DNA from 4 places in the Paucibacter sp. KCTC 42545 genome. Region 4 is predicted to be linked to each of the others. Evidence: riboswitches for the same ligand, from Rfam matches in the RefSeq annotation. Region 4 holds a riboswitch; each other region holds the start of a gene.
The links. A riboswitch is a leader RNA that binds a small molecule or an ion and turns the genes downstream of it on or off. The one in region 4 is predicted to bind cyclic di-GMP.
Positions count from the first base shown of each region.

Region 1: linked by a shared signal. The riboswitch ahead of AT984_RS00395 (S53 family peptidase) and the one ahead of AT984_RS04280 (biotin/lipoyl-binding protein) in region 4 are both predicted to bind cyclic di-GMP.
Region 2: linked by a shared signal. The riboswitch ahead of AT984_RS08020 (HlyD family efflux transporter periplasmic adaptor subunit) and the one ahead of AT984_RS04280 (biotin/lipoyl-binding protein) in region 4 are both predicted to bind cyclic di-GMP.
Region 3: linked by a shared signal. The riboswitch ahead of AT984_RS19770 (HlyD family secretion protein) and the one ahead of AT984_RS04280 (biotin/lipoyl-binding protein) in region 4 are both predicted to bind cyclic di-GMP.

Region 1 is NZ_CP013692.1:77,860-85,099, forward strand. It holds gene AT984_RS00395 (S53 family peptidase) at 1-1,618, opposite strand, end outside; cyclic di-GMP riboswitch class I at 1,680-1,766, opposite strand; gene AT984_RS00400 (OmpW/AlkL family protein) at 2,006-2,623, opposite strand; gene AT984_RS00405 (response regulator transcription factor) at 2,845-3,459, opposite strand; gene AT984_RS00410 (sensor histidine kinase) at 3,456-5,615, opposite strand; gene AT984_RS00415 (MFS transporter) at 5,770-7,119, shown strand; gene metF (methylenetetrahydrofolate reductase [NAD(P)H]) at 7,197-7,240, opposite strand, start outside.
Region 2 is NZ_CP013692.1:1,794,187-1,801,426, forward strand. It holds gene AT984_RS08000 (hypothetical protein) at 246-1,367, opposite strand; gene AT984_RS08005 (Cap15 family CBASS effector) at 1,367-2,005, opposite strand; gene AT984_RS08015 (hypothetical protein) at 2,892-3,596, shown strand; gene AT984_RS23940 (hypothetical protein) at 3,589-3,786, shown strand; cyclic di-GMP riboswitch class I at 4,198-4,301, shown strand; gene AT984_RS08020 (HlyD family efflux transporter periplasmic adaptor subunit) at 4,510-5,355, shown strand; gene AT984_RS08025 (hypothetical protein) at 5,465-5,614, shown strand; gene AT984_RS22895 (hypothetical protein) at 5,996-6,460, shown strand; partial or broken gene AT984_RS22900 (IS481 family transposase) at 6,638-6,994, shown strand; gene AT984_RS08035 (hypothetical protein) at 7,240-7,240, shown strand, end outside.
Region 3 is NZ_CP013692.1:4,621,705-4,628,944, reverse strand. It holds gene AT984_RS23110 (DUF6404 family protein) at 1-329, opposite strand, end outside; gene AT984_RS23105 (hypothetical protein) at 379-630, opposite strand; gene AT984_RS19785 (ABC transporter transmembrane domain-containing protein) at 690-1,940, opposite strand; partial or broken gene AT984_RS24020 (cysteine peptidase family C39 domain-containing protein) at 2,061-2,339, opposite strand; gene AT984_RS19775 (CPBP family intramembrane glutamic endopeptidase) at 2,553-3,332, opposite strand; gene AT984_RS23100 (hypothetical protein) at 3,398-3,712, opposite strand; gene AT984_RS19770 (HlyD family secretion protein) at 4,140-5,468, opposite strand; cyclic di-GMP riboswitch class I at 5,542-5,645, opposite strand; gene AT984_RS19760 (TniQ family protein) at 6,041-6,775, opposite strand; gene AT984_RS24015 (TniQ family protein) at 6,830-7,240, opposite strand, start outside.
Region 4 is NZ_CP013692.1:974,297-981,536, reverse strand. It holds partial or broken gene AT984_RS23415 (transposase) at 1-392, shown strand, start outside; gene AT984_RS04290 (IS5 family transposase) at 519-1,484, opposite strand; partial or broken gene AT984_RS04285 (IS6 family transposase) at 2,094-2,315, opposite strand; gene AT984_RS23920 (cysteine peptidase family C39 domain-containing protein) at 2,337-2,420, opposite strand; gene AT984_RS23410 (hypothetical protein) at 2,404-2,829, opposite strand; gene AT984_RS04280 (biotin/lipoyl-binding protein) at 3,248-3,955, opposite strand; cyclic di-GMP riboswitch class I at 4,191-4,294, opposite strand; gene AT984_RS04270 (ArsR family transcriptional regulator) at 4,696-5,331, shown strand; one part of gene AT984_RS04265 (IS3 family transposase) at 5,324-6,207, opposite strand; one part of gene AT984_RS04265 (IS3 family transposase) at 6,207-6,450, opposite strand; gene AT984_RS04255 (hypothetical protein) at 6,626-7,240, opposite strand, start outside.

The DNA.
Region 1 (7,240 bases), 900 kb from region 4:
TGGCGGCGGTGAGCACCGGTGCCGGGCTGGCCACCGTGGCGCCGGAAGCCAGGCTCAGCAAGCTTGTGGCATTGGGTGAGCCCAAGCCCGTGGGCGTGTCGTAGCCGGCTTTGGCGGCGCAGCTGGCGCAAGTGCCGTTAGCGCCTTTGTTGATGTCTGCAAAAGCGCTGGCGTAGTTGCCGGGCACGCTGGCAACTTGTTGGTAGAGCATGCCGTGGGCGGCGCCCAGCGGGGCCTTGCCGCTTTGCGCTCGCATCGCATTGGCCACGGCCACCAAGCCCGCCCATTGAGGCGTGGCAAGGCTGGTGCCGCCGGCACTGATCCAGTTGATGGTGCTGCCCGATTGCACGGCCACGTACTGGCCGGTGTTGGGGTCGGCATTGAAGGCCACGTCAGCCACATTGCGGCGCGCGACCACACCCATGCCGGGCACGCTGCTGACTTGATAGCTGGGCGTGGCGGTATAGGCGCTGATGCCGCCGCCGCTGCCCGACCAGGCCGACTCCGCCCGTGCACCAGTGCCGGTGTAAGTCAAGCTGCTGCCGCCCACCGCCAAGACATTGGGCGAGACGGCAGGCCAGGACACGCCGACCCCCGAATCACCGGTGGCCGCCAGATAAGTCATCTTGGCGGCGCTGAAGGCAGCGTCTACCGAGGCGGTGTAATTGCCCTCGTTGGCGCCAAAGCTCATCGACACCACGCCGGGGCCCATGGCATTGGCCAGCTTGACGGCACCGAGCAAGCTGTTCAGCGAGGCGTCGGCCGCTTCGATCAAGACGATGCGGGCCAGCGGTGCGGTGGCGTGTGCCCATTGCACGTCCAAGGCGATCTCGGTGGCCCAGCCGGCGTTGTAGGCAGGTACTGCGCTGGTCATTCCCCCGGCCGGGGTGCTGTAAACCTGTGAAAGCTCGCAAGCGCTCGTGCTGGCCGCCGCTAGCGGCAGGCTGGTGGTGGTCGGGATTGCCTTGCTGTTGCAGCCTCTCAGGCCGAATTTCTGATTGAAAGCGGCCAGTTCGGCTGCGACATAGGGGTTGTGCATGGCATTGACGATGTAGATCGTCTGGCCGGCACCCAGTTGGGCGGCTTGGCTTGCACTGAGGGTACTGCCCGCAGCGGGCATGGGCGGCAGGGCATAGGCTGCCCGGATCTGCGCGGGTGTGTAGGTGGACACGACCGAGGCGGCGGCCATGGGGGCCACACTGTCGCCGCCCGCGGCCATGGCACGGGCACGCTGGGCCGCGGCCAGGGTCTGCACCGTCAGGCCGCGGCTAGAGAGTTGGCTGAACTCGGCGGGAATGCTTTGCTGGCGCGCTTGGCTTTGGGCAGAAGTGGAGGGGTCTTGCGCGTCACGGTTATCCGGTGGGTTCAGCAGCAGTGGGGCGGCGTGAAAGCTCGGGCTGGCTTGCAAGGCGGCAGCGGCATCGGGCAGGGCCTCGGTCGGCAGGTCCAGGGTGGTGATGCCGGTGGCCAGGGGTGCCGCGCTGGCGCTGCTGGCTGGCGCCACCAGCTCTTGCTTGCTGTTGTCGCCACCGCCGCAGGCGCTGAGCAGCAGGCCAAGGCTAGAGCTGAGGAGCAAGGCGCTGCTAAGACGGGCGCGGGATCCAGGGTACTGCTGCATGGCCGAGGCACTCCAAAAAATCGGGGCGAGGGCCACGCCAAAGCAGACGAGCTGGCGCTCATCCGGCAACCCCGCTGCCGTGGCGCTTGCGCGCGGTAGGCCGGTGGCTTTGCGTCCCCGCTTTTCAACGGGTTTGCCCTCTGATTGACTTCGCTGCTCGCGCCACTTCCGCGGCACTGCAGTTGTGATGGACTCTAGCGGCTGCGGCGTTTTGTGCGTATGCCGCCCGGCTGGAAGTGCGGGCGGGCGTGAATTAGTCGGCAGCGGCACTGTGGCAAAAGGGCGCCAAAAATGCAAAAACCGCAGCCGAGGCTGCGGTTTTTAAATGGGGCTGAAGGTGGGCGCACCCGGTGGTGCGCGCAGGCTTCGGCTCAAGCCATTGTCAGCTTAGAAGCGGTAGCCAACGCCAACGCCGACCAGCAGGGGGTCAACCTTGAAGTCGCCAGCCTTGACGCCGTTGGAGTAGACCTTGGTGCCGATCTGGACCTTCTTGACGTCCACGTTCAGGTACCAGTTCTTGGCGATCTGCACGTCAGCGCCAACTTGAACCGACAGGCCGAAGCTATTGTTGTCGATCGAAGGATTCAGCTTGCCAGCGCCTTCCAGGCTGGCGTCGAACTTCACGTCAGAGAAGTTGGTGTAGTTCACGCCCAGGCCCACATAAGGACGGAAGGTGCCAGTGGGGATGAAGTGGTACTGCAGCGACAGGGTCGGGGGCAGGTGCTTCAGGGTGCCGATCTTGGCGCCGCCGGCCTTCAGGTCGTGGCCTTGCGGGTAGGTCAGGATCAGTTCGGCAGCGATATTGGGGGTGATGAAGTAGGTGATGTCAACTTCAGGGATGACCTTGTTGTTGACGCTCAGGCCCAGGCCGGTCGTGTCTTTGTTGGCCGAGTCGAGGTTGACGGCACGGGCACGAACCATCCAGTTGCCTTCTTGCTGGGCTTGGGCAGCGAAGGTGGTGCAGGCCAGGGCGATGACGGCGAGGGAAGTAGCGAGCTTGTTCATGTTTGCAAGGTTTCCTAGTGAAGGGTTTGAATCCCGATGACGCTATTGAAACGGCCTGCAAGGGGTTAACCCTTGATATTTCGCAAACTCAAAAACGCCCAAGCCTGCCTGACGGGGCCTGTTTGAGTTAGCTCAAGAAAGCCTCTTGGCAGCTGCAGCGTTTGCGCAACTGAGGGCCACAGCAGGGCGGAACAGGCGTATGGGGAGGAGCGCTGGCGCCCTCATTCCTGCAGCCAGGCGTGTTGTTGCAACCAGCGGCCCAGCTCGTTGTCATTGGCAAAGGCCAGCTTGGCGAAGAGATGGGCGCGGTGGCTCTCCACCGAGCGGGGGCTGCAGGGCGGATTGAGCAGCCGCGCAATTTCCTTGTTCGGTGTGCCCAGGGCCACATGCCGGGCCACTTCTCGTTCACGCGGGGTCAGCAGGGTCCAGCGGGCCAGGGCTTCGGCGCGCGCATGCGCGGCATCCAGGGCCTGCGGCAGCTTGGCCAGCAGCTCGGCGGTATTGGGCTTGACCACCCAATCGAAAGCGCCCTTCTTGACGGCTTCGATGGCCATGGAAATCTCACCATGCCCTGACAAAAACAAGACGACCAGTGGGCTGCGCAGGGCCAGCAGGCGGTCGAACACCTCCAGGCCGCTGATGCCCTGGCCCATGCGCAGGTCCAGGATCACGCAGCCCGGCTGCAGCGGATTCAGCGCCTCCAGAAAGGCCTCGCCCGAGGCAAAGGCCTGCACCGGCTGACCGCTGGCGAACAGCAGCATCATCAGGGAGCGGCGCACGGCTTCGTCGTCGTCCACCACGTAGAGGCAATGGCGGTGGCTGGCGGGATTCTTCATGAGGAGATGGGCAGGCTGAGGCTGAAACGGGCGCCGGGGGCGTCCGCGCGATTCGTGGCGCTGAGCGCGCCGCCATGGGCTTCGGCAATGCTGCGGCAGATCTTCAAGCCCAGGCCCAAGCCATCGGGCTTGGTGCTGAAAAAGGGGTCGAAGAGCTGGCCCAGCAGCTCGGGCGCAATACCGGGGCCGCGGTCCAGAACCTGCAGTGTCATGGTCTGCCCTTCGACGCTGGCGCTGACCTCGATCTGGCGCCGTTCGGGCGGCAGATCCTGGCAGGCCTGCAGGGCGTTCATCAGCAGATTGATCATCAACTGCTCCAGCAGCAAAGGGTCACCGCGCACGGCTGGTAAGGCGTTCGGCAGCTGCACCTGCAAGCTGGCCTTGCGCAGGCGCAGCTCGGGCTCCAGCAGGGATTGCACGCGGCCCAGCAGGGCAGGAATGTCCACCGGCTCATGCACGCCGCCGCGCTGGCGCACCAGGCCGCGCAGACGTTTGACGATCTCGGCCGCGCGCTGCGCCTGGGCCACGATCTCGCCCAGGCTTTCGATCAGCAAGCCCTGGCTGTTGGGTGAAGCCTGTTCGGCGAAAGCACGCGCCGCCAGGGCGAAGTTGGACAAGGCCATCAGCGGCTGGTTCAACTCATGCGCCAGGGTGGAGGCCATTTCGCCCAGGCCGGCCAGGCGGGCGCTGCGCTGCAGTTGAGCGTCTTGCAATCGCTGGCGCTCCTCCGCCTGCTTCTGCGCCGTGATGTCCACCACCGAACTCATCCAGCCGCTGTGCTGGCCGGCGGCGTCAATCAAGGGCGCTGTGTAGACCATGGTGTAGACCTCATGGCCGTCCCGGTGCCGCACGCGGGACTCAAAGCCGTGCAGCGCGGCCTGGCCGCTCAGCGCCGCCTCGCTGTCGCGCCAGTGTTTGTCCAGATCATCGGGGTGCCAATAGGGGTAGGGCGGCTTGGCGCCCAGCAGTTCCTCGGCGCTGTAGCCCACCATTTCGCACAGGGCGGGGTTGACGTAGATGATGCGGCCATCCGGCGCCCGCGCGCGCATGCCCACCAGCAGCGAATCCTCCATGGCCTTGCGGAAGGCATGCGCCTCTTGCAGCTCCCGGGTGCGCTCTTGCACCCGATGCTCCAGTTCCAGGCGTGCTTGCCTTTGCTCGGCAAAGCGGCGTTCACGCAAGCGCCAGTACAGCCCCGCCAGCAGGGTGATGCCACCGGCCAAGGCGGCCAAGGCCTGTGCTTGGCGGCGAGCCTGGCGCAGCTCGGCCAGATCGCTCATCACGGTCAGCGTCCAGCCCAGTTCGGGCAGGGCCTGGTCCAGCGCCAGGAGCTGGCGCGCTTTGCCGGCGATGCGGGTTTGGATGCGGTACTCGGCCCGGCCGGGCTCGCGGGCCTCGACCCAGGGCATGGGCGCATAGCTGTGCTGGGCGCCGTACTGGCCATGCTGGTCAAGCCAGGCCAGATCGGCCGGGCTGAGTGGCCGGCGGCTGCGGTAGTACCAGTCCTTCACCGAGCCCAGAAAAGCGATGCCGCGGGCGTCGTAGAGCAGCACTGGGTCTGGCGCCTTGGCCCAGGTGCGCTCCAGCGCATCTAGGCTGACCTTGGCCACCATCACGCCTTGCACCTGCCCCGTCTCAGGAGCAGCCACGGGCGCGGCGATGAAGAGACCCGGCACGCCGGTAGTCAGGCCCACGCCGTAAAACACGCTGCGCTGCCCGCGCATGGCCTCTTCGAAATAGGGCCGGCTGGCGTAGTTCTGGTTCACAAAGCTGTCGGCCGTCTGCCAGTTGCTGGCTGCCAGGGCCTTGCCCTCGGCATCCAGCAAATAGAGCGCTGCGGCGCCGCTGTGCGCTTGCACCTGCGCCACATAGCGGTTGGCTTGCAGGCGCGCGTGCGTGCTTTCTGGTTGACGCAACAGGGCCAGGATCAGCGGGTGCTGGGCGGCGGTGAAGGGCAGGTAGTCGAACTTCTCCGCTGCGCCGCGCAGGCCCAGGGCGTGGACTTCCACCGCACGTTGCAGGCTTTGCACCTTGATCTGCAGCTCTCGCCGTTCGGCCCAGACGCCGGTCGCCCAGGCAGCCGCCACCAAGGCCAGCGCGGCCAGCAGGAGCAAAAGGCTGCGACGCAGCACGGGAGGCAAGTGGGGTCGGGGCATGAGGTTCTGAGGCGACTGCCACATTGTCGGCGGCGCCCAGCCGAGCCGGCGCTGCGTAGAACTACGCAGGCGGGCGCAGTGGCTCGAACGGATGTGCGGACGGGTTCGGCTTGCGAGACTGCGCCTACCTTAAAACAACAGGAGACCGCGCATCATGGACAAGACCCTAAGCCCCAAACTCAGCGGCGCCAGCGCGCCCACTGCAGCCCCGGAGCGCATCGACGCCGGTCGGCTCAAAGCCATTTTGGTGGGCTCGGCCGGCAATCTGGTCGAGTGGTACGACTTCTACTGCTACGCGGCCTTCTCGCTCTACTTCGCCAACTCCTTTTTCCCCGCTCAAGATGCCACGGCGCAGATGATGTCCACCGCAGGCATTTTTGCGCTGGGCTTTTTCGTGCGCCCGCTGGGCGGCTTGCTGTTCGGCAGCATCGGCGACCGCCTGGGCCGCCGCCAGGCCTTGATGACCTCGGTGCTGCTGATGTGCCTGGGCTCGCTGATCATTGCCTGCGCGCCGACCTATGCGATGGTGGGCGCCTGGGCGCCGGCCTTGCTGCTGCTGGCCCGTTTGCTGCAGGGCCTGAGCCTGGGCGGTGAGTACGGCTCCAGCGCCACCTATCTGTCCGAGATGGCCAGTTCCAAGCACCGCGGCTTCTACGCCAGCTTTCAGTATGTGACCCTGATCGGCGGGCAGCTGACGGCCTTGCTGGTGCTCTTGCTGCTGCAACACGTTTTCCTGAGCCCAGAGGAGTTGAAGGCCTGGGGCTGGCGCATCCCCTTCTTCATCGGCGCCTTGCTGGCCCTGGTAGCCCTGGCCATGCGCCGCGAGATGCCCGAGACCGCCTCGTTTGAGAAGGCCAAGCGCCAACGCGGCACAGAGGCGCTGGGCGGCTTGCGTCAGCTGGCTCGCTATCCCAAAGAGGTGATGGTGGTGGTGGGCCTGACCATGGGCGGCACCTTGGCTTTTTACGTCTACACCACGTACATGCAGAAGTTCCTGCGCCTCTCGGTGGGCCTGACGGACGCGCAGACCACGGCGGTCTCGGCCGCCTCCCTGGTGTTCGCCATGTGCTTGCAGCCGCTGTACGGCGCCCTGTCGGACCGCATCGGCCGCCGGCCTTTGCTGCTGGGCTTCGCTGTGCTGGGCACCTTGTTCACCGTGCCCTTGCTGACGGCGATTCGCCATGCGCAAGGCCCTTGGGAAGCCTTCGGCCTGATCGCCTGCGCCTGGTTGATTCTGTCGGGCTACACCTCCATCAACGCGGTGGTGAAAGCCGAAATGTTCCCCGCCGCCATCCGCACCACCGGAGTGGGCGTGCCCTATGCGGTGGCGGTGTCGGTGTTTGGCGGCACGGCCGAATACATCGCCCTGTGGTTCAAACAGGCCGGCAATGAGAGCGGCTTCTACTGGTACGCCACCGCCGTCATCGCCTGCACCTTGCTGGTCTACCTGGGCATGCGGGACACGCAAAAGCATTCGCAGATTGATGCGGAAGAGCGGGGCTGACTACTTGCGCTTTGAGATGAAAAAAAGCCGCGCCTTGAAGGGCGCGGCCTTTTTCTTGCCTGTGCGGGCTGAGTTGCTCAGCCGAGTTTGAGCCGCTTGCACAACTCCAGCGTCAGGCCGG
Region 2 (7,240 bases), 820 kb from region 4:
GACTAGGTGTTCGGACGTTTGGGTGTTGCGTTTGCTTCGGCGGGCGCAACGCAAGTCTAGCGACTGACGACTGAGGTGAGTCCTGATCTGTTGGGGCAAGACGCTTCGGAGCTTCTATCTCGCGATTCGAGCGCAGCGCCCCCCGCCGATGGCACTGCCGCTAACCCGTGATGAACTCGATCTGGAGCGGGGCTGACCGCAGGCTGCCGCCGCCTCGAAGATGGCTGAAGCCCAGGAGTTAGAGGTCAAGCCGCCAGCTTGCTGATCGCTTGGCGCTTGTCGCTCATGAGGTACTGCGCCAAATAGGCGGGAGTGTGTTCCGCATAGACGGCGTCCAGCAACTCGTCCATGTCGCGCGACAGGTCGTTCAAGCTGCGCAGCTTCTCGTTCGTATCGAAGATCAATCGGCTGCCGTCGGGCACGTACAAGGTCTTCGCCACGCCGTGATTGCAGGCGAGGTAGTCGAGATGCCGCTGCGTCTCGGCAAGGATCGAGAGTTCGTAGAAGGATCCAAGGCGCAAGGCCTTCATGTCTGCGTGGTACATGGTCGAAGCGATGTCGAAGCTGGGAAGCGTGATGTTCCGGTCAGAGTCAGCTTTGATGTTCTTGCACAGGCGAATCGCCTTGCGCAGGCCTCCGCCGATCTTGTCGCAGCGCGCGCCAATCAGCTCGATGTGGCGGAAGGGCTGATTCTCGATGGTCTTGCTGGCCTTCTTGTCGAGAATTTTTGTGCCTCGATCTGAGGCCAGGCCAGTCAACTGATATTGCGCGGTATCGAACCAGACGGCGGGGACAACGTCCACGTCGCGGGCCAGCGAGCCGCCAGAAATCTTGACAGCCTTCGCACCGGTCTTGTCCACTTTGGCCGCGGAAAAGGCGTCGGCCAAGTCGGTTTCGACGTGGCCACGAAGTTCGATCAGAACCTCCAGCGCCGTACGTTTTGCCGGATTGCAGTACTTGCCATGCAGCGCTTTGAAGCCCTTGACGTCGTACGAGAACAGTTCGCTGGCCAGCGTCAGCAGGTCGACGTCGCTGACGCCCTTGATGTGAACGTCGAGCGGAACCGAGCCTTGCAGCTCGAACTCCGCGACGATGCCGCGCTTCGCTAGACGGTCCTTTAGCTGGTTGGCGACGCGAAACGCCGTTTCCTTGCTCACCTTGGTGTAGGTGTCACTGACGGCTTGCATAGAGCCTAGTGCGTAACGGGTGTGAGGCTGGTCCGCCTTGCCGCGGGACTCCCACAATTCGACGGGCAGTGCAGACTTGGCAAAGAGCGAGTCCAGCGTAAACCCCTCATTGACGGTGCCGCCAGTTCCGTCGCGGCGCGTGCGCAATTGCTGCAGTCGTTGATTGATATCGCGCGCCATCATTGCCTCCGGGTCCAGGTCATCTTGCCGAACGTTGCCCGCCCCACACCATTGAAGTACTCAGCGGTGGCGGATTTGAGATCCTTAGAGAACGTCGCGCTGCAAGTGCCGACGTGCGAGTTCAGCTCGGGCTCGCCGATCCTTGGGTCGTTTCGGTATTGGTAGAGCAGCAGCCAGCCATCAACGCTGTCATGGGTCAGCGCGGCTGCCATGCTGTTCGAGCCCGACTGCGAGGTCTTTAGCCGCACACGCAGCTTGTCCCAGCACTGAATGATCGTGACCTCGGCCGTCCACGCGTAGGTGATCTTGCCGTCACGGTCCAGGGTTTCACCCTTGCAGTCCCAGGTGCCGGCCAAGTTGGGTACCTTGAGCAGCGCTGACAGCGGCCGCCATTTCCAGGCGTGGTTCTTGAGGAGCCAGAAGAGCACCGTGTAGACCGCGCCGGCTCCGACCAACGACAAGACGATCGGCGGCAAATTGACATCCAAGCCCATCGTCTGGGCGTAGTTCTGTGCCTGCAGCAGCACGAACACCAGCCCGGCGGAGATCGAGCTGGAGAGGATGGCCAGGTAGCGGCCGATGCTGGCACGGTTCACTCCGCCCAGCACGGCGTATTCATGGTCGTTAGTCGGCGTCAAGCTTCATTCCCGGATCGTTGTTGTTTGGGCGGGCGGCTTACTACTGGGTCAACCGAAGAAAGCACGTCAACGTCAAAAGGACCCGCCAACATCGGCAGGTTTGGATTTCGGGGCGCGCAATCGGACTCCAACCCCCATGAATGCGGGGGGCTGATCGATTTACTAAGCGGAGCTTCAGCAGACCTGTCCGCCGCCAGATTCAGGACGACGGCATCCAGTCCACGCGGCGCGCCAAAACTTCGGTGTGGACGTACAGCGCGTCGATGAAGCTTAGCTTTCGCTTGTGGGTCGAAGCAGCCAAGCCGCCGGCATTTCGGAAGACCTTCAAGGTGGGCGGGGGGGGGGCGCTAGGTGCATCTGCTGGGTGATCAACTCATTGACGCGCCGACGCGCGGTACGCTTCCGCGTTCGCCGGGGCGGCGGCCGGCTCCGTCCAGCCGACTGAAGCCGAGGCGAACTACCATCGGTAACTCGCAAATCCGGCTAAGCCAGACTGGCTCGCACCAACCGACCTCCGCAGAAGCCGGGGCAGTCCACCCAGGCCCGGGGCATGCAGAGTTTGCAGGCAGGCCTACAGCGGCGCTGAGGCGTGCGCACTGACTAAACTGCGCCGTATCATGGTCGCCCAAAGAATGGCAGCAATTGCTCAGCGCCATAGTCTTCGGGGTGAAGGGGGAGCGAGAAAATACTGGCTATGCCCAAATCTCATTTTCTCGAATGCACTGAGCTAGAGCGGCAGCTTCTAGCCGAAGGGGTGCCGGTTGCGTCGCTTGTGGCGTCTTCAGAGACCTTCATATTCTCAGCGCATGGTGTTCGCATACACCTTGAAGTCGATTTTCACGACGGCCGCTGCACACATGCGACCAACCTACTGCGTCGACGTCTCATGACGCTGTTTTTCATCGCAGCATGGAAGGTTTTGGACATGGCGGTAGAGCTAGCCCTGTGCAGGGTTACGACGATAAAGGTGCCGTTTCAGGCTTCAGCAAAGATCAAGGCGCTTCGCACTCATCTCGGTGGCCAGATGACGGAAATTTCACAGCTCGTCTGGGATGCATTGGTAGCTCTGTACGAGGCTACGGCGGAAATCCGGAACGCCTTGATCCATCGTCGGGTGCAGAGCGTTGATGGGACCTTGCACACATCGATGAACAATGGCTCAGCTCTCCCCCCTCTCTCTGGCCTGCAGCAGGTCAGGTTTTGCGAACTCATCCAGAGAATGAGTGATGCAATAGAGCGCGGACGCATGACGCCTCGCGAGGAGCGTCAATGCATGTTCCTGCTTTGGGAACTCCGAGACGTCCACGGGCTCCAAACGATATCGGCCACCGACCGAAGTTCTATCGCGCGGGTGAAATACGTCCTTCCGGAGGATCGTCGGGTTCCCGTGGCGGCCATCAAGGATCGCATGAACTCGGTCAAGCCTGGCTGGACAGGTATCGACTTAGAACTGGAGGACCACCAGAGTGGCTTGTCCTACTTGGCGGATCTGGAGCAAGTCGCAGACGATGTGGTCATGATCGACGTTCAAAAGCTGCCCGCCTGGCTCAAGCCCCGTATGGTTCCCCCAGCATGCGACGAGAATGCTTAACGGCCACGAGATTCATGTTCCAACTCTGGCGCTCGACAAGGCTGAGCGACCATCAACCCAGGCGCTTGCGCGCGCCCAAACTGTCCGCCATCACGCTGAAATGACTGTTCGGGATACCGCAGGATCCAACTTGAGCAATCAAGTGGACCTCAAGATCGTGCGCGACAACCTTGGGCACTCCAACATTTGACCACAAACACCTATGTCCATGCCGAGGACGATGCCCGCCATGATGCGACGTCGGAGGCTCATCGAGCGGGGTGGCAACAAAACTGAAGAGGCGCAACTGCAACTCTCAAGCTCCTTGCATTGGCGAATGGGCCCGACTTGGCAATCAGTGCTGTGCAACTGGGCTGCTGACCGGCCCAAGTCTGTCGCCGCCGCCTAGTTACGACCTCGCTGAGTTACCGTTCCTTGGATTGAGTGCTGCTATACCACATGGCGACATATTCTGATACCCCCTCGATGTGGGGCCTACCAAGTTTTCAGCTCGACAGTTAGATTGGCCGCCGGATCAGCACTTCATGAACAAAGTCATGGATTGCCAACAAAGTTGCATTGGCAGCTTTGGGATCAAAACAAGGCCGATGCCTTTTAGGGTGGGCCTGAATCGCAAACCCGGCGTGAGCCGGCGACGCAAAGCCTCCGGTGTTGGAGGGTTCCGTTTTAAATACGGGACCTTCGCAAGATAGCGGGGTTGCCGGTCTGAGTTCCTCAGGCCGTCATCAAGCTCAGCGTTAGTCGGCCCGCCTTCGAATCCTTTGAGGGTTCAGAGAGCATGGCTTTGACGCAAGCGTTGTTCAGGCAAGAGGTGATGCAGGCCAGCCAAGCTCAATGGCTCGGCAGTATTCGCATTGGCCGGCCACCCAGTTTTGCATGGGTCACCGGTATCTCGCTGAGCATGGCGTTGGCCTTGGTCACCTTTGCCATCTTTGGTGAAGTCACCCGCAAGGCCAAGCTACCGGGCTTGTTGATGCCCACTGCCGGGATGCTGACCGTCAGCGCCCCACAAGTCGGTGTCGTAACTGAGTTGCTGGTCAAGGAAGGCGATTGGGTCGCTGCGGGTCAGCCAGTGATACGGCTGCGAAGCGATCGCACAACGTCGCAGGGTGACGCGGCAATCCTCAACGCCCAGGCCTTGGCTCAGCGCCGGCAAACGCTAGAAACCGAGCGGATGCTGACGCAACAGCAGCAACGTCAACGGCAGCAAGCGCTCAATGATCGACTGCGCAGCTTGGCCGCCGAAGAGCGTCAAGCCAAGGCTGAGTTGGAAACCAATCGCTTGCGAGCCGGATTGGCGGCCAAGAGTCTGACCCGCTACGTCGAATTAGAGAAAGACAGCTTTGTCTCGGCCGTGCAACTGCAGCAGAAGCAGGAAGAACTGCTGGACGTGCAACTGCGTGAACGCAACGCCGAGCGAAGTTTGGCAGCCCTGCAGCGCGACATTCAAGCGGCAAAAGCAGAACTGCTCAACAACGAAACCAGCAGCAGCACCAGCCTGACTCAAATTGATCGTGGGCTGGCAAGCCTCAGCCAGGAATTCACCGAAAACGATGCTCGCGGCGGATTGACGCTCACCGCACCCCAGGCAGGCCGGGCAGACGCTCGCGAACTTGATTCCAGAAATTGCGCAGCAAGGCGCCTCAGCGTTGGAAGCTCAGCTTTATGCGCCGAGCCGAACGGCGGGTTTCGTCAAACCTGGCCAGGTTGTCTGGCTGCGCTATGCGGCCTACCACTATCAGAAGTTCGGGATGGCTGAGGGCGAGGTGCAAAGCATCAGCCAAACGCCCATTGCCGCGCAAGATTAACCGGTAGGTCAAGGACAGGCTTTGCTCACAGCGGCGCAGGTAACCCTCTATCGGATTAGCGTGAAATTGAAGAAGCAGGCCATCAATACCTGCGGCAATACCCAAGCCCTGAAAGCTGGCATGGCGTTGGATGCGGATGTGATGCAGGACCGCAGGAAGGTTTGGGAGTGGGTGTTGGAGCTGGTGTTGGCTGCATTGGTAAGAATTTAGCTTTTAACAAAACAATCGATAGGACTCGTAATATTAGGCGCTGTGCCTAAAGCGGGAACCGGGCGCCCGGAATCTGCCTGGAAACTTGGAAATTGGTATGCAAGTATTGACTTTTGAGCAGACGAATGAAGTGAATGGTGCGAATCTGGCGTCCGCCGTAACTGCGGCAGGAGTAACTGTCGGAGGAGCGCAAATTGGCAGCTACCTGGCTGGGGCTCGCCTTGGCGCAACTCTTGGCTCTGCCGCAGGTCCAGTCGGTGCAATCATAGGAGGAATGGTGGGCGCCGGTTCGTATTATGTCTACAAGGTTTATGTAAGGTAATATATTAGCTTGACGGCGCACACGTGCGCCGTCGGTTGAATTTTAATCCGGAGTGTTTGATGTCAAAGAGATCAATTTCAAATATTTCCTGGGGATTGTCGCTTGGGCGACGACTTCTGCTTTTTCAATCTTTCAAGCAGTTTACTTCTTGGGCAGCTTGCTTGGCGCTAACTATTTTTTTTTCAAAACTAATTTTTGACTACATTTCGGTTGACATTGAATCTCCTGTTGTATTCGTAATGCTGATCGGCCTTGGGTCATTGGTTTCTGTTGTGATCGCGTTGCCAGCTACTTTTTCATTTAATAGAGATGACGCTGCCGCTTTGGATATATTTTTCGAAAACGTTAAATATCTTGGGTATGTTGATGTCGGCGATGTTGAGCCTCTGGTTTTTTGTCAAAAGGGGCCCAGTTTTCTAAGGTGGGACGAGAGCGATGTATATGTATATTTAAATAGTGAAACTGTAACCGTAACAGGTCCCTACTCAATTATTCGCCGCCTTCGAGCACAGTTGCATAAATGAAGCTACACCTCCAATCAGACTCCAGCGAAGGCGCCCTTGCCAGCCTCGCCATGATCTGAGACCGTTGCATAACTGTTGGATTCCAGGAGATCATGTCCCCACTCGAAGCTGGCCGCTGCTTCGAGCCCGTAGCATCATGCTTGGCGTGATCGATCCAAATTTCAACCTGGCTTTCCTTTGACCCGCATCCACCCTCAAGCCCGCACAACGCCGCTGGTTCGTGCCGAGATCAGGGCTTCTCAAGAATCCATCGCCGAACTGGTTCGGCGCTACAACATCACCAAGGCCACAGTTCGCAAATGGAAGGGCCGTGAGGCGCCTGCCGACCTGAGCCACCGCCCCCACAAGCTTTGCACGACCCTGTCTGCCGGCGAAGAGGCTGTCGTTGTTGCATTGCGCCGCATGCTCTTGCTGCCACTGGATGATCTGCTCGTCATCACGCGTGAATTCATCAACGCCGAGGTCTCGCGTTCGGCGCTCAATCGTTGCCTGGTGCGGCACGATGCCGGCAATCTGCGAGCCTTGCGTGCTGAGCTCAATCCGGCTGACCGTAAGCTCCCCTGTCAAGTAGACAGCCGATTACTGGAATCTGCGGCAGTGGTTGCAGGTCACATCGTCGGGTGCAGAGCGTTGATGGGACCTTGCACACATCGATGAACAATGGCTCAGCTCTCCCCCCTCTCTCTGGCCTGCAGCAGGTCAGGTTTTGCGAACTCATCCAGAGAATGAGTGATGCAATAGAGCGCGGACGCATGACGCCTCGCGAGGAGCGTCAATGCA
Region 3 (7,240 bases), 1.5 Mb from region 4:
TGGCCCATCATATAAAGTCCAACCGCGGAAATTCCTAGTGGAAGCCCGGAAATTAACATATTGGAAAAAAATCCCAAAAAATGTGGAGGCGGCAGGCGGAAGCCAATTTTCCAATATAACTTATACATTGGTGGCGAATATGATGATTCGCTTATATTGTTTTTTTGCAAAATGACCAAGGAAGCCGATAGTCGCCTACGGAATTCTTCGTTACGCATGAGTGCCCAGTTTCGATTGGCTGAAATTTTGTAGATGTTTTTTGAGAGTTGTTTGTCTGCCTGATTATTTTTCAGGAACATCGCTGCGCCGCAAAATTTTTGGCGCAACAACGAGAGTCAAACTCATTAAATCCTAACTAAGTTCCACTTAGCTGAATCGTCACTCTGAAACAACTACTTGCATGTTTTGCTGGCGGCCACCACCGCAAGTGCCGCCACTCGAAGAGTAAGACGAGAGAGCATTTGCTCCGACTGCAGCAATTGCCAACACGCCACCAACTGCACCCCAGACTGGGGCAGTGCAGATTGCAATCGTGCCGCCGGCTACGGCTAGAACAGCTCCCGCAAATCCCCAGCCATTGTTTGCGCCGCCATTGACTGCTGCAACCTGATCAATAGAGAGTTCTTTCATTTAAGTTCCTTAATTCAATCGAAAAGACGGTCGATCGTTCCGTTCTGGAGCTTTGAAGTTCATTCGCTATGTGCGAACGAACGTCTGCCTCCAAGTTCTTTGAAAAAACTAGAAGTGGCAAAGATGGGCTCAAACACCCATTCCCAAACTGTCCGACGGTACTGCATTACGTCGGCATCCAGTGCCATGCCGGCCTTCAGCAACTGCGTGTTGCCATAGGTGGTGATCGCCTGCTTTTTCAACTTCACACTAACCCGGTAGAGGGGTTCATTGGCCTGCGCCGCAGTGAGTAATGCCTGCCCCTGACCGACCGGCAAATCCTGCGCAGCAATAGGCGTTTGGCTGATGGTTTGCACCTCGCCCTCAGCCATGCCGAACTTTTGATAGGGGTAGGCCGCATAGCGCAGCCAGACAACCTGGCCAGGTTTGACGAAACCCGCTGTTCGGCTCGGCGCGTAGAGTTGCGCCTCCAAGGTTGAGGCGCCTTGCTGCGCAGTTTCGGGAATCAAGTTCACGAGCGTCTGCCCGGCCTGCACCGGCTGCCCCGTCATGATGAGCTTGGCGCCCAGCCACAGCACAAGCAAGTTCTCCAGCCCGAAGATGAAGGTGTTGGCGGTGGTGAAGCCAATGCTCATCTTGGCCGTGCGCACATCGCGGTTTTGCACATCCACGATCAGGTTCTGCCAACGGGCACGGCGCTCTTCTTCCCGGCCGAACAACTTAAGCGGCGTGATGGCACGCAGGGTTTCCAGGAAATGGGTGTTCTCTTTGGCGGCCACCACCAAGCGCTCGGCCGCGGCATCGCGGAAGGGTCGGTAGGCCACCCAGCGCAGGAGGCCGTAGGCTGCGACGGCTGTGACGGTGACCGCGCAAAGCGTAGGCGCATAGATCAGCATCATCACCAGCGCGGCCACGGCCATCAGGCCATCCAGCACCGCCTCAATGGCGGCCGTGGTCAAAGTCTTTTGAATGGCACTGACGGCGCCGAAGCGCGAGGTGATGTCGCCCAAGTGCCGCTTCTCAAGAAAGTCCACCGGCAAGCGCACCAGATGGGCGAACACGTTGCCCATCCATTGCAAGGACAAGGTCTGGCCCAAGACCATCACCATCCAAGACCGAGCCAGGCCGACGGCAGTCTGCACCACCAACAGCAAGCCGAAGCCGATCACCAGCACTGACAACAGATCGCGGTCTCCTGAGGTCAGCACATCATCCACCACCATCTGGTTGAACAAGGGTGCAAGAACAGCAAACAACTCCAGCACCACGGCCACGGCAAAGATTTGCAGGAGCGAACGTTTAAGGCCCATGACCTTGCCAGTCAAGGCTCGCAATGACACCTTTGGCGCCGGGGCTTGGGATTTGAACTCCGCATTGGGGCTCAACTCCAAAGCCACGCCGGTGAAATGGCGAGATATCTCGCCCATCGACAAGCGTCGTTCGCCAACAGCCGGATCGAGGATCACTGCGGCCTTGCCGCCGTGAAGGACTTTCTTGAGAACGATGAAATGATTCAGATCCCAGTGGAGGATGCAGGGGACCTGCAATTCGCCAAGCTCATGCAACTCAAGGCGCAATGGGCGCGAAGAAAAACCAAGGGCTGCGGCATGCGCAATCAAGTGCTGAAGGGTTGCGCCTTTGAGGCTGACAGGGAAGCGCCGGCGCAGATCTGCCAATTCATGATGCAGGCCATGGGCACTGCAAACCATAGACAAACTAGCTAGCCCACATTCCGCAGACTCAGATTGGAGAACAATTCTCATTGTTGTCGACAAATATAACGCCACATTCTTTCAATCAAATGCGACCTCGTGACTACCATTGAAGCCAAAAACAATGCACCACTGATCAGGCATTTGGAACGCTCTGACTCCAACTCTTGAAGGCCATATATTCTTCATAATTAATCAACAACTCAACCTTTAAGTCATACTATGGTGATATTTTTTCAAATACAAATGAACAAAAGCCATCGCCATTACAACAAGAAAGAATACTGGGCGCACATTCTCTAGAACGGCCGAATCCAACAAAGGCGAGACAGTGAAATTTGACCCAAATAAAATATCAAAAGAAATATTCATGCAAATATGCAGAATCGAGCATGACAATACTGATTTAGTTATTAAAAATACAACCCCCAGCGCCACAGCCCCAGGAAAAACTATCATGAAATTATCCGTAGGGTGCCCCAACGTGAACAAAACCGCAACAACAACCAAGCCAATTACTTCGCTAGAAAACATTTCCCCCATCAAAGGCTGCAGTACGCCTCGATTCAGCAACTCCTCTTGAAAGGCTTTAATCAACAAACCAACAAAAGAGGCCCACCAATATTCTGAAACCGGATTGAATGGATTAATGAGATTCGGTGAAATTTCCGCAACATTTTTGCCACTACAGGCCACTGCAACAACAAGAATAGCACTCGAATATACAAAAGAAATTAACAACGTCTCAAGCCAAAAAGGTTTAAGCAAGTCCCCAATCGAGATACCCCTGTTGACTCTCGCGAGAACGACCGCCAAAATTGCAGCTTCAACCAGAAAGAAAATTGATAATAAAAAATTCTCAGTCAACCATTCACGCGAACCAACGAACCCAAAAAATAGATGCTTCAATAATGAACCAATAATTTGACAGGCGGCCGCCAAAACAATTAGCAGCAAGAAATTTTCAAAAAACGCTCTGGCTTTATTCATTTGATTTTTTAAAAGCCGGAATGCAATGCACTCCGGCCTTGTTCTAAAGCACTTCTAAAATTTACTTACGGGTTGTCACTGGAAAGCATTTGAAGAACCTTCTTGCCGCCGCAATAGAGGCCAGCGATCACTGCATTTGCCTGCGACCATCCGACAGAGTCAACCATGCACTGAGTAAATGGCGACACATACGGTGCTCGACCTTCTGGAGTACCAGCCCAACTATCTCCACCTGACGCCAAATTCAATTCTTCGTTTTGCAAAATACGCATATACACCCTTTTTTTTGAGGATTTATTTGCCAATTGAAATCCCTCAATTTCAACCAACAATCCAGCCACTTTGGCCAAATGCTTTTCGACATTTTCGTCAACTTCCAATGTCTCTCTCAAGAATTTTTAGCCAGCCCCAATAGCCAGCCACAAAACAACCAACGACTTTATGCCGGACCCCATTCAAAAGCCACAGCCTGCCTCAGCAGCGGTACCTTGATACTCAAAAACCCAAATATATCGAGGCAGAGATTGGGATTAAATTTATCGATCCCTAAGAAAAATTCAATTTAGTCTATTCGTTACTCAGAATCGACTGTCGCATACTTTTCCGGCACAGTACATCTGCCGCCAACCGCACCCTAGACTGGCCCGAGGAGATTGCAATCGTGACCCCAGTGGCCGCCAGAAAAACACATAAAAATTTTCAGCCGTCATTTACTCTGCATTAACTAAATCAGTAGAATTTTTTAATCAAAACTCCTTGATTCAATCAAAATATCTTCGGCTGTTTCGTTTTGGCGCTTTGAGAAAATCATTCGCTATGGCTGAACCTATTTCCACCTCCGAGATCTTTGAAAAGACTCGAAGCGGCAAATACGGGTTCGAACAACCATTCCCATATTGCCCGGCGGTCCTGCATGACATCAGCATCAAGCGCCATTCCCGCCTTCAACGCTTGCGTATTGCCATAGGTGGTGACGTCCTGCTTTTTTAACTTCACACTAATTCGGTATAGGGGTTCATTGGCCTGCGCAGCGGCGAGCAAGGCCTGTCCCTGCCCGACAGGTAAATCCTGAGCAGCAATAGGGGTCTGGCTGATGCTTTGCACTTCGCCCTCAGCCATGCCGAACTTCTGATAGGGGTAGGCCGCATAGCGCAGCCAGACAACCTGGCCGGGTTTGACGAAACCCGCTGTTCGGCTCGGCGCGTAGAGTTGCGCCTCCAAGGTTGAGGCGCCTTGCTGCGCACTTTCTGGTATCAAGTTCACAAGTGTCTGCCCAGCCTGCACCGGCTGACCCAGATGAATGGTGATGGCGCTCACCCGGCCTGCCTGGGGTGCGGTGAGCGTCAATCCGCCGCGAGCATCGTTTTCGGTGAATTCCTGGCTGAGGCTAGCCAGCCCACGATCAATTTGAGCCAGGCTGGTGCTGCTACTGGTTTCGTTGTTGAGCAGTTCTGCTTTTGCCGCTTGAATGTCGCGCTGCAGGGCTGCCAAGCTTCGCTCGGCGTTGCGCTCCCGCAGTTGCACGTCCAGCAGCTCTTCTTGCTTCTGCTGCAGTTGCACGGCCGAAACAAAGCTGTCTTTCTCTAATTCGACGTAGCGGGTCAGACTCTTGGCCGCCAAGCCAGCTCGCAAACGGTTGGTTTCCAACTCAGCCTGAGCCTGACGCTCTTCGGCGGCCAAGCTGCGCAGTCGATCATTGAGGGCTTGCTGTCGTTGACGTTGCTGCTGTTGCGTCAGCATCCGCTCGGTTTCTAGCGTTTGCCGGCGCTGAGCCAAGGCCTGGGCGTTGAGGATTGCTGCATCACCAAGCGATGTTGTGCGCTCGCTTCGCAACCGCATCACCGGCTGACCCGCTGCGACCAGATCGCCTTCCTTGACCAGCAACTCAGTCACAACCCCGACTTGTGGGGCGCTGACGGTCAGCATCCCGGCCGTCGGCATCAACAAGCCCGGCAGCTTGGCCTTGCGGGTAACTTCACCACAGATGGCAAAGGTAACCAAGGCCAACGCCATGCTCAGCGAGATACCGGTGACCCATGCAAAACTGGGTGGCCGGCCAATGCGAATACTGCCGAGCCATTGAGCTTGGCTGGCCTGCATCACTTCTTGCCTGAACAACGCTTGCGTCAAAGCCATGCTCTCTGAACCCTCAAAGGATTCGAAGGCGGGCCGACTAACGCTGAGCTTGATGACGACCTGAGGAACTCAGACCGGCAACCCCGCTATCTTGCGAAGGTCCCGTGTTTAAAACGGAACCCTCCAACACCGGAGGCTTTGCGTCGCCGGCTCGCGCCGGGTTTGCGATTCAGGCCCTCCCCATTTGGGTATGAGCCTTGTCCTGATCGCAAAGAAGCCGAAGCAACTTTGCTGGCACTCCATGACTTTGCTCATGAACTGCTGACCGTGTGACAAATCTAACGGCAAAATCACGAACTCGCACTCCCCCATCTTGCAGGGGTAGCAACCCACCGGACTCTGTGCTAGGACTATTTACGGTTCTGTCGCAATAACAGCCAGCTGGCGCGGGCACTTGCGGGGTCAAATGCATACTGGGGCCGATTGTTGAAGTAGCGATTCTTGGATTAGTTCAGGTGATGAGGCGCAGCAGTTTCCCGATCATGTTGCTGGTTCCTAGTTTTCGAATTCGATACCGTAGATGAATTGGTCGAGCCTGCAAGATCAAGCGGCTCTCAGCAGTGCGAACCTGGCTAGACTTCGGTCGCTTCCCTTGCTTTGGCCCGTCGTTCACTGAACTCCGTGTAGCGTTCGCTGCTGATGCCTCGCCCCTCAATCGGCCCAGGCCCATTGCGCCCCCAATTCTGTAGCCAGAGTGGCATGGCATTCAGCATCCGATAGTCGATGCGCAACGCTACCACTGCATGCAATGGCTGTTGACACTGCATACACAAACTTAGATCCTCCACCCCAGGTTTGCCTTTAGCGGGCTGGATCATGTCCTGCACTAATTCGATAGGCACTTGACAATGCGGGCATTGCTCCTCAAGTAAACATCGATGCCAAGGACAGAAGACTAGCTCTCGCATGCGAGCGTACATATGGATGCAAGGAACCCTCGCTGTCTGAAGGCAAAGCGGGCAGAAACGATACCTACCGCGTCGGTAGTAAGGGTTGGGCAGCGTATATCCGAACTCTTTCTTCTTCCTAGAAAAATCAAAATAGATGCGCCCTGCTTCAAGCCCTTGAACCTGGGGCGAGGTAGCCCTTACTTTTCGGAAAGCAAAGTAATAGAAGCTGTCGAAGTCTTGTCGGAATGAGAACCCCAAATAGGTCGCGAATTCCTTGGCCGTGCACCCTTGCATCGCTGCGGCACGGGTGAACCAGGAATTCGGCGCCTCGTGTGGCTGCGCAAAAGGGACGTTGGCGAGCGCCGCCAACCGAGCGTCGAAATGTCGAAGGATTGGAATGGTCCAGCGAAAAGGCATAGCAAGAATGGGTGTCGGTTCAACATGTTGTGGCCTCGAGAACGCACAAGAAACCTAGGTGAATAAATCGAGTTGATGGTGAAAGGCAGGGCGCCTGTTACGCCAGCGGGCAGGTAGACCCATGGCATTTCGAAGGTGCCCGGCGGCAGTCCGATCAAAGGGCGTCACGCCGCGAAGCTGCTGCTCAGCCAAACTGCTAGTGCATCGTTGGACCTCACTTCGAGAGCCCCACATGAACCCAGTTGGCTCGGCCATCCTACGAATCGCCGTCGCGAGCACCTCATGCATGGCCGCACTGGTCAGCCATGACTCAACACTATTGAGCACTCGGCCCCGCAGCGCTGGTTGCCCCCCTCCGAATGCCAACAGAACTCGATAAGCACCGTCGGCGCTCAGGCCTTGCAGCAGGCTCAAGCCACCAAGGTCCGTGGCGCAAATGCCGGCACCTGCGCCTACCGCATCAGC
Region 4 (7,240 bases):
TACGCGGGCGCGACGGTGTCGGACCTGACGCGCATGCGCGAGCTGGAGACAGAGAACGCGCGGCTCAAGCGCATGTACGCGGACTTGGCATTGGAGAATGCCGCGATCAAGGACGTACTGTCAAAAAAATTCTGACGCCGTCCGTGAAGCGGCAGGCGGTCGAGGTCATGGTGACCGAGCACCGCTTGTCGATCACGCGAGCCTGCCACGCCGCGGGCTTGTCACGGGCGGCGTACTACAAGGTGCCACCGTTGCCACAGGAGAAGGATGCCGAGGTCATTGATGCGCTCAACGGCATCGTCGAGCGCAACGGTCGCTGGGGATTCTGGAAGTGCTTTGACCGTCTGCGCCTGGATGGTCGGCCATGGAACCACAAGCGGGTCTGGCGGGTGTTAACCAGTCCAAGTTTTTGTCCGCATCCCCGGTGGCTCAATATTCGGTCGGCGCCAACAGAACATGCGGTCCTTGGCGACCGAATTCAGGCCGGGGTCCTGTGGTTTTGCGCGTTGCAGACGCACTCATGCCTGCGCCGCCTGCAATATCCGTTTCCTGGCCATCCACAGATTGCTCAGCGCAAACAGCGTGACCAGTTGCGCCGTGTTCTTGGCCAGGCCGCGATAGCGTACCTTCACATGGCCGAACTGGCGCTTGACCACGCGGAACGGGTGTTCGACCTTGGCTCGAATGCTGGCCTTGAGCTTCTCCAGTTGGTCGATGAGCTGATGGCTGGCGCGCGTCTTGTCCAGCGCGCGCCGCTTGCCGGGCCGCATGGCCACGTGCCAGGAGGCCTGAATGTCCTTGGCATCGTCGCGCTTGTCGGCGCCCTGGTAGCCGGCATCGGCGAAGACATCGCTCTCTTGGCCATGCACCAGCGCGTGTGCTTGGGTCACATCGCTGACGTTGGCCGCCGTGCCCACGACCGTGTGCACCAGCCCGGATTCAGCATCGACGCCGATGTGTGCCTTCATGCCAAAGTGCCATTGGTTGCCCTTCTTGGTTTGATGCATCTCGGGGTCGCGCTTGCCGTCCTTGTTCTTGGTCGAACTCGGCGCGGCAATCAGCGCGGCGTCGACCGCCGTGCCTTCCTTGAGCATCAGCCCCTTGGCTGCCAGCGTGGCATTCACCTCCTCGAGCATTTTCTGGCTCAGCTCGTGCTTCTCCAGCAGGTGCCGAAAGCGCAGGATGCTGACACGATCAGGCATCCGGCTCATTCGGCCCAGGCCCGCGAACTCCCGGTACAGCGCCACATCGAACAGCGCCTCTTCCATGGCCATGTCGCTCAAGCCAAACCACTGCTGCATGAAGTGAATCCTCAGCATCGTCTGCAGCTCAAATGGCGGCCTTCCGGTCTTCGCCACCGGCGCGTGGGGCGTAATCACAGCCAGCAATTCGCCCCACGGCACCACGCGTTCCATCTCGTCGAGAAACACGCGCTTGCGTGTTTTCCTCTTGCTCAATTCCAGGCCAAGATCGTCTTGCTTCATGCCGAAATTCTTCTAACCTTCACGCCTCGACACCACCGGGACAAGTGCGGGTTTTGAACACCATCCCTAGCAGGCTGCTGAAATACCTCCCGACAACTGGAAAATTGACACTTCCGATGGTCATCTACCCCTTGCTAGGCTCAGAAAAATGGCTTGTAGGCCGTTCTATGAGGTCGAACTTTTGCCACGGGCAGCATAAAAACAGTATTCCAGCAGCCTGCTAGGTTTCGCATATAAGTCCTTTGAAAGTAAAAATAGGAGGAATGTCAATCGGGTCCTCCGCTTGCCCGGGCATATTTCCCCCAAAGTCACCAGAAATAACATGGGGTAATTACAAAAATAATGATGAAGTTTTTCAGGGTCGGCTGAAAAAGTGGTTGGCAAAAATTAATGACAAGTTTCTAGTCAATTTTCAGAATTGAAGCGCAGCCTCGCCCTTTGTGGCGCAAGAAATTGGCATGCCGCACGTTAAAAAAGGGCGAGTGCCTTTCGAGCAAGTCTTCCAAAATAGAATTTGCTCGGCGAGCTAGCCCAACGGCTGCCGCTGAGGTGCGCGAGTTTGCGGAACGGGTTATGCAGCGGTCTCGACCTGGTGTTTGCGTTGACGGAAGACTTGGCCAACACCGGCAACATCTTGACCGCCCAGCGATGGACCGTCGCATGATCGACCGACACGCCGCGCTCGGACATCATTTCCTCCAGGTGGCGAAAGCTCAATGGATAAGCCGCGTACCAGCGCACGCAAGTCATCATGATTTCCAGCGGAAAGTGCATGCGCTTGAGCACTCGGCGAAGGGCGGCGTTGATTGCGACTTTGTGGAAATCGTCCATGGCGGCCATTGTCTCAAACGCTTAATGCGACAGAACCCCATGTGCACTGCAGATCATAGCAAGGGCTGCGAGTGCGCATTCGCTGGATTCAGACTGGAGAATCATCACTCTTCTTCTTGAGTAGCTTTGAAAATCCAGAAAATACTCCAAGACAAACCAGAGACGAACCCAATTCAATTAAATGATCCCCGTAAACCGCCCCACCAATAGCGATCATACCCACCCCCACTAGCAAAATAAATAACCACAAATACGAAAATGAGGCAAGCCTTCTTGATGAATTCCTCCGCCTGAATAACCTACTAAAAAACAACGCAACCAACCCAACGACAACAAAATCAATAACACCCATCAAAGCTGGAAACAAGTATCGCATATAAAACCTATAAAAACTTGCAATGTCGATATTCAACCTCACAAGTTGATGCAAAAAGTTAATAGCTAGGCGGCTGAGGAATCCGAGGCCGTTGATTCCCCATGCCCCAGAGTTGTGAATAGCCTGTTTTCGCTGCAAGGCCAACTGCCCCAGCTAACGTGGCGCCGCCACCAAGTCCGACTACTGTTGCAGTGACTCCTGCTCCCAATACAAATGCGCCAAGTTGTTGCGCAGAGTTGGTCGTATAGGTCGCAGTCTGTCCATTGACATTCGCGTAGCCGGTGATTTGTGTACTATTATTTGACAGGACTTGAACGGTAAAGGTGAATGACACTCCTATACTTGAATCCCAACACGAAACATATCCACCACCGCCGGCACTACCACCATCATCAGAAAAACGTTGAAAAACACACTCGAACTCGCCACCAGAGACAGATGAAATTTCTTCAGGAGCTATAATTCGCATTGTACGACCTTTAAAAAATCTAGAAACGGCTAACTTTACCCAATAACCTTAGAAACAAGGATATTCTTCAAATATTCGTCTACATTTTTAGGGATGGTGTTCAAAACCGGTAAAGCCGAGCTGGGGTGACGACAGCTCGGCTTTACCGGTTTTGAACACCATCCTTAGTCCACCACGTGCATCGTTTTCAGTGAATTCCTGGCTGAGGCTAGCCAGCCCACGATCGACTTGAGCCAGACTGGTGCTGCTACTGGTTTCGTTGTTGAGCAGTTCTGCTTTGGTTGCCTGAATGTCGCGCTGCAGAGCGGCCAAGCTTCGCTCGGCGTTGCGCTCACGAAGTTGCACATCCAGTAGTTCTTCTTGCTTCTGCTGCAATTGCACGGCCGAGACAAAGCTGTCTTTCTCTAATTCGACGTAGCGGGTCAGACTCTTAGCCGCCAGGCCAGCTCGCAAACGGTTGGTTTCCAGCTCAGCCTGAGCCTGACGTTCTTCGGCGGATAAGCTGCGCAGTCGATCATTGAGCGCTTGCTGTCGTTGACGTTGCTGCTGTTGCGTCAGTAGCCGTTCGGTTTCTAGCGTTTGCCGGCGCTGAGCCAAGGCCTGGGCGTTGAGGATTGCTGCATCACCCAGCGATGTGGTGCGATCGCTTCGCAGCCGAATCACCGGCTGACCCGCTGCGACCAACTCACCTTCCTTGACCAGCAACTCAGTCACAACCCCGACTTGTGGGGCGCTGACGGTCAGCATGCCCGCTGTCGGCATCAGCAGGCCTGGCAGCTTGGCCTTGCGGGTCACTTCACCCCAGATGGCGTAGCTCACCAAGGCCACTGCCATGCAAAGTGACAAGCCGGTGACCCAGGCAAAGCTGGGTGGGCGGCCGATGCGAATACTGCCGAGCCATTGAGCTTGGCTGGCCTGCATCACTTCTTGCCTGAACAACGCTTGCGTCAAAGCCATGCTCTCTGAACCCTCAAAGGATTCGAAGGCGGGCCGACTAACGCTGAGCTTGATGACGACCTGAGGAACTCAGACCGGCAACCCCGCTATCTTGCGAAGGTCCCGTGTTTAAAACGGAACCCTCCAACACCGGAGGCTTTGCGTCGCCGGCTCGCGCCGGGTTTGCGATTCAGGCCCTCCCCATTTGGGTATGAGCCTTGTCCTGATCGCAAAGAAGCCGAAGCAACTTTGCTGGCACTCCATGACTTTGCTCATGAACTGCTGACCGTATGACAAATCTAACGGCAAAATCACGAACTCGCACTCCCCCATCTTGCAGGGGTAGCAATCCACCAGACTCTGTGCTAGGGATGGTGTTCAAAACCGGTAAATCCGAGCTTGGGTGACGACAGCTCGCAGCATCTGGTGCGCATGTACTCGCCATGGGCCGCGATTTGATGAGCAGGCGGTCCTTGGCGACCGAATTCAGGCCGGGGTCCTGTGGTTTTCCGCGTTGCAGACGCACTCATTCTGAAACAGCGTGCAAAACTTTCCAGATTCCCGGGGTAAACAGCGTCCAATAGTTTCCACCCTGGGGTGTGCAACCATCCGGCGTTTTCGCCGGGGAATCTGGGGTGTTAAACATGGAAGTTATTGCCGAGATCCGGCGGCGGCATTTGGTCAGCAAGGAGAGCATCAGCTCCATCGCGCGGGATCTGAACTTGTCGCAGCCCACGGTGCGCAAGCATCTACAAACTATTGAAGCGCTGGGTTATGTTCGCCAGCATCAGCCTGCGCCCAAGCTGGGCTGCTTTCAAGCCACGCTGGAGAGTTGGCTGCAAACCGAGCGCCACCTGCCCAAGGCTCAGCGGCGCACAGCCAAGCGTTTGTTTGAAGGCTTGCAGAGCGAAGGCTATCGCGGGGCCTATGACAGCGTGCAGCGTTGCGTGAAGCAATGGAAGTCCGCGCAGTTGGCGCCAAGCATCAAGGGCGCATTCGTGCCGCTGGTGTTCGTGCCGGGAGACGCCTGCCAATTTGACTGGAGCCAGGAGCAGGTGGACATTGACGGCGTCGTGCAAACCGTCAAAGTCGCGCACTTTCGTTTGGCCTATAGCCGGCAGATGTTTGTGGTGGCCTATCCACGCGAGACGCAGGAGATGGTGCTGGACACTCCTCATGACCTGCCCCCTCCCGCCGTACCAGCCATGCGGAAGTCCCGGTTGAAGGTTACTTGATCTCGTTGCGTGTAGCCGGTGGCGCCTGGTTCTTGGTGCGGTGGCGCTGCGCGAACTCAGCCGGCGGTATCCGACCCAGGCTGCTGTGCGGCCTCACCTCGTTGTAGTCCTGCCGCCAGATGGCGATCTCCGAGCGCGCCTGCGGCAGCGTCTGGAACCAGTGCTCGTTCAAGCACTCGTCGCGGAACTTGCCGTTGAAGCTCTCGATGTAGCCGTTCTGCATGGGCCGCCCTGGCTGGATGAGGATGTGCCGCACGTCGTGAGCTTGCGCCCAAGCGATGAAGGCCCGGCAGGTGAACTCCGGCCCGTTGTCGGTTCTCACCGCCGCAGGGTAGCCCCTGAAGATCGCGGCCCGGTCCAGCAACCGCGTCACGTACTGGCCCGAGATGCCGTAGTCCACGGCGATGTCCACACACTCGTGCGTGAAGTCGTCGGCCACAGTCAGGCACTTGATACGCCGGCCATTGGCCAGGCTGTCGGAAACGAAGTCCATGCTCCACACCTCATTGACTCGGGTCGGCACGGTGAGCGGAACGCGCTCGCTGGCTGCCCGTCTGATCTTCTTGCGCTTGCGCACCGCCAACTGCGACTGGCTGTACAACCGATAGACGCGCTTGTGATTGACGCCAGGGAACTGTGGGCGCAGCAGGTCATGGATGCGGCGATAGCCGAAGCGGCGCCGCACCTGTGCGATCTCGACGATCTTGGCGCTGAGTTGCTGCGTGGCCTCATCGACCACGGGCGGGTTGCGATAGCTGTCTCTGGAGAGCCCCACCAGGCGGCACGCGCGGCGTTCGGACAGATGGTGCTGGGCAATCATCTGGGTCGCCGCGTCGCGCCTGACCTGCGGGGCTAGGGCTTTACGCCGAAGACGTCCTTGAGCGCGTGGATGTCCAGGTGGGCCTCTGCCAGCAGGCGCTTGAGCTTGGCGTTCTCGCCTTCGAGCTCGCGCAGTCGCTTGGCATCCGTGGCCTGCATGCCGCCGTACTTGGCCCGCCACTTGTAGAACGTGGCGTCGCTGAAGCCGCCTTGCCGGCACAGCTCCTTGATCGGCATGCCGGCCTCGGCCTGCTTCAGGAACCCAATGATTTGTTCCTCGGTGAATCTGCTCTTCTTCATGTCCATCATTCTCCTGGTTGATGGACTTCCTCTCCATTACGCTGGTACGGCTGGGAGGGTGCAGGTCAACCGGAGCCAGCCTCCAGGGCTACTGCATCGCTATTGATTGTCGCTCCCAACGCCTTCAATCGTCCAAGAGCTTCGAAGTACTTGCCCACCTGACTCTTAGCGCTCATTAACTACCTCCCTCCAGATGAGCTTGCGCCTTGAGAAGCACCTCCAGATGTCGCGCCTCAAGCCGATGCTCGACGCTTCCGCACATCTCTCGCTCCAGGGTGAGCACTAACGTTTTCTGAGACCGCACGACTGCCTGCAGCCTCTTGGAGAAGACCACCATGTTTGGGCAGTTGGACTCCAGGCAGTCGTATGGGATGGGCTCCAGCGGCTGGACCTTGCATTCCTCCGTCGAGACACAGCCACCCAGTACGGTTTCACGAAAGGCGAGTTTTTTCTCCGTGAACAGCCTAAGAGTAGCCGCGCGGCTACGTGATTCCAGAACGCCCGACATCCGCTGCACACCCACGCCACCAAAGAAGTTCTCGTCGGAGAACAGCAAGCCGAGGATGTAGCCGAAGTAGCTACTCTCCGTCTTAGAAGCACTCCATTCGTGGCTGAAGTGATCCTTATCAAAGACCAGGTTGATGGCGCGTGAGTAGCCGTCAGCGTAGTAGGACGTCATCTCCTGCGTGATGTGTTGTAGCTGCGCCTTAAGTGCAGGCAAGGTCACCATGCCAGAACGGTGGGCGTAAACCGCCAAGCTTCGTCGTAACTGGTGGAAGGCCAGCGGCCA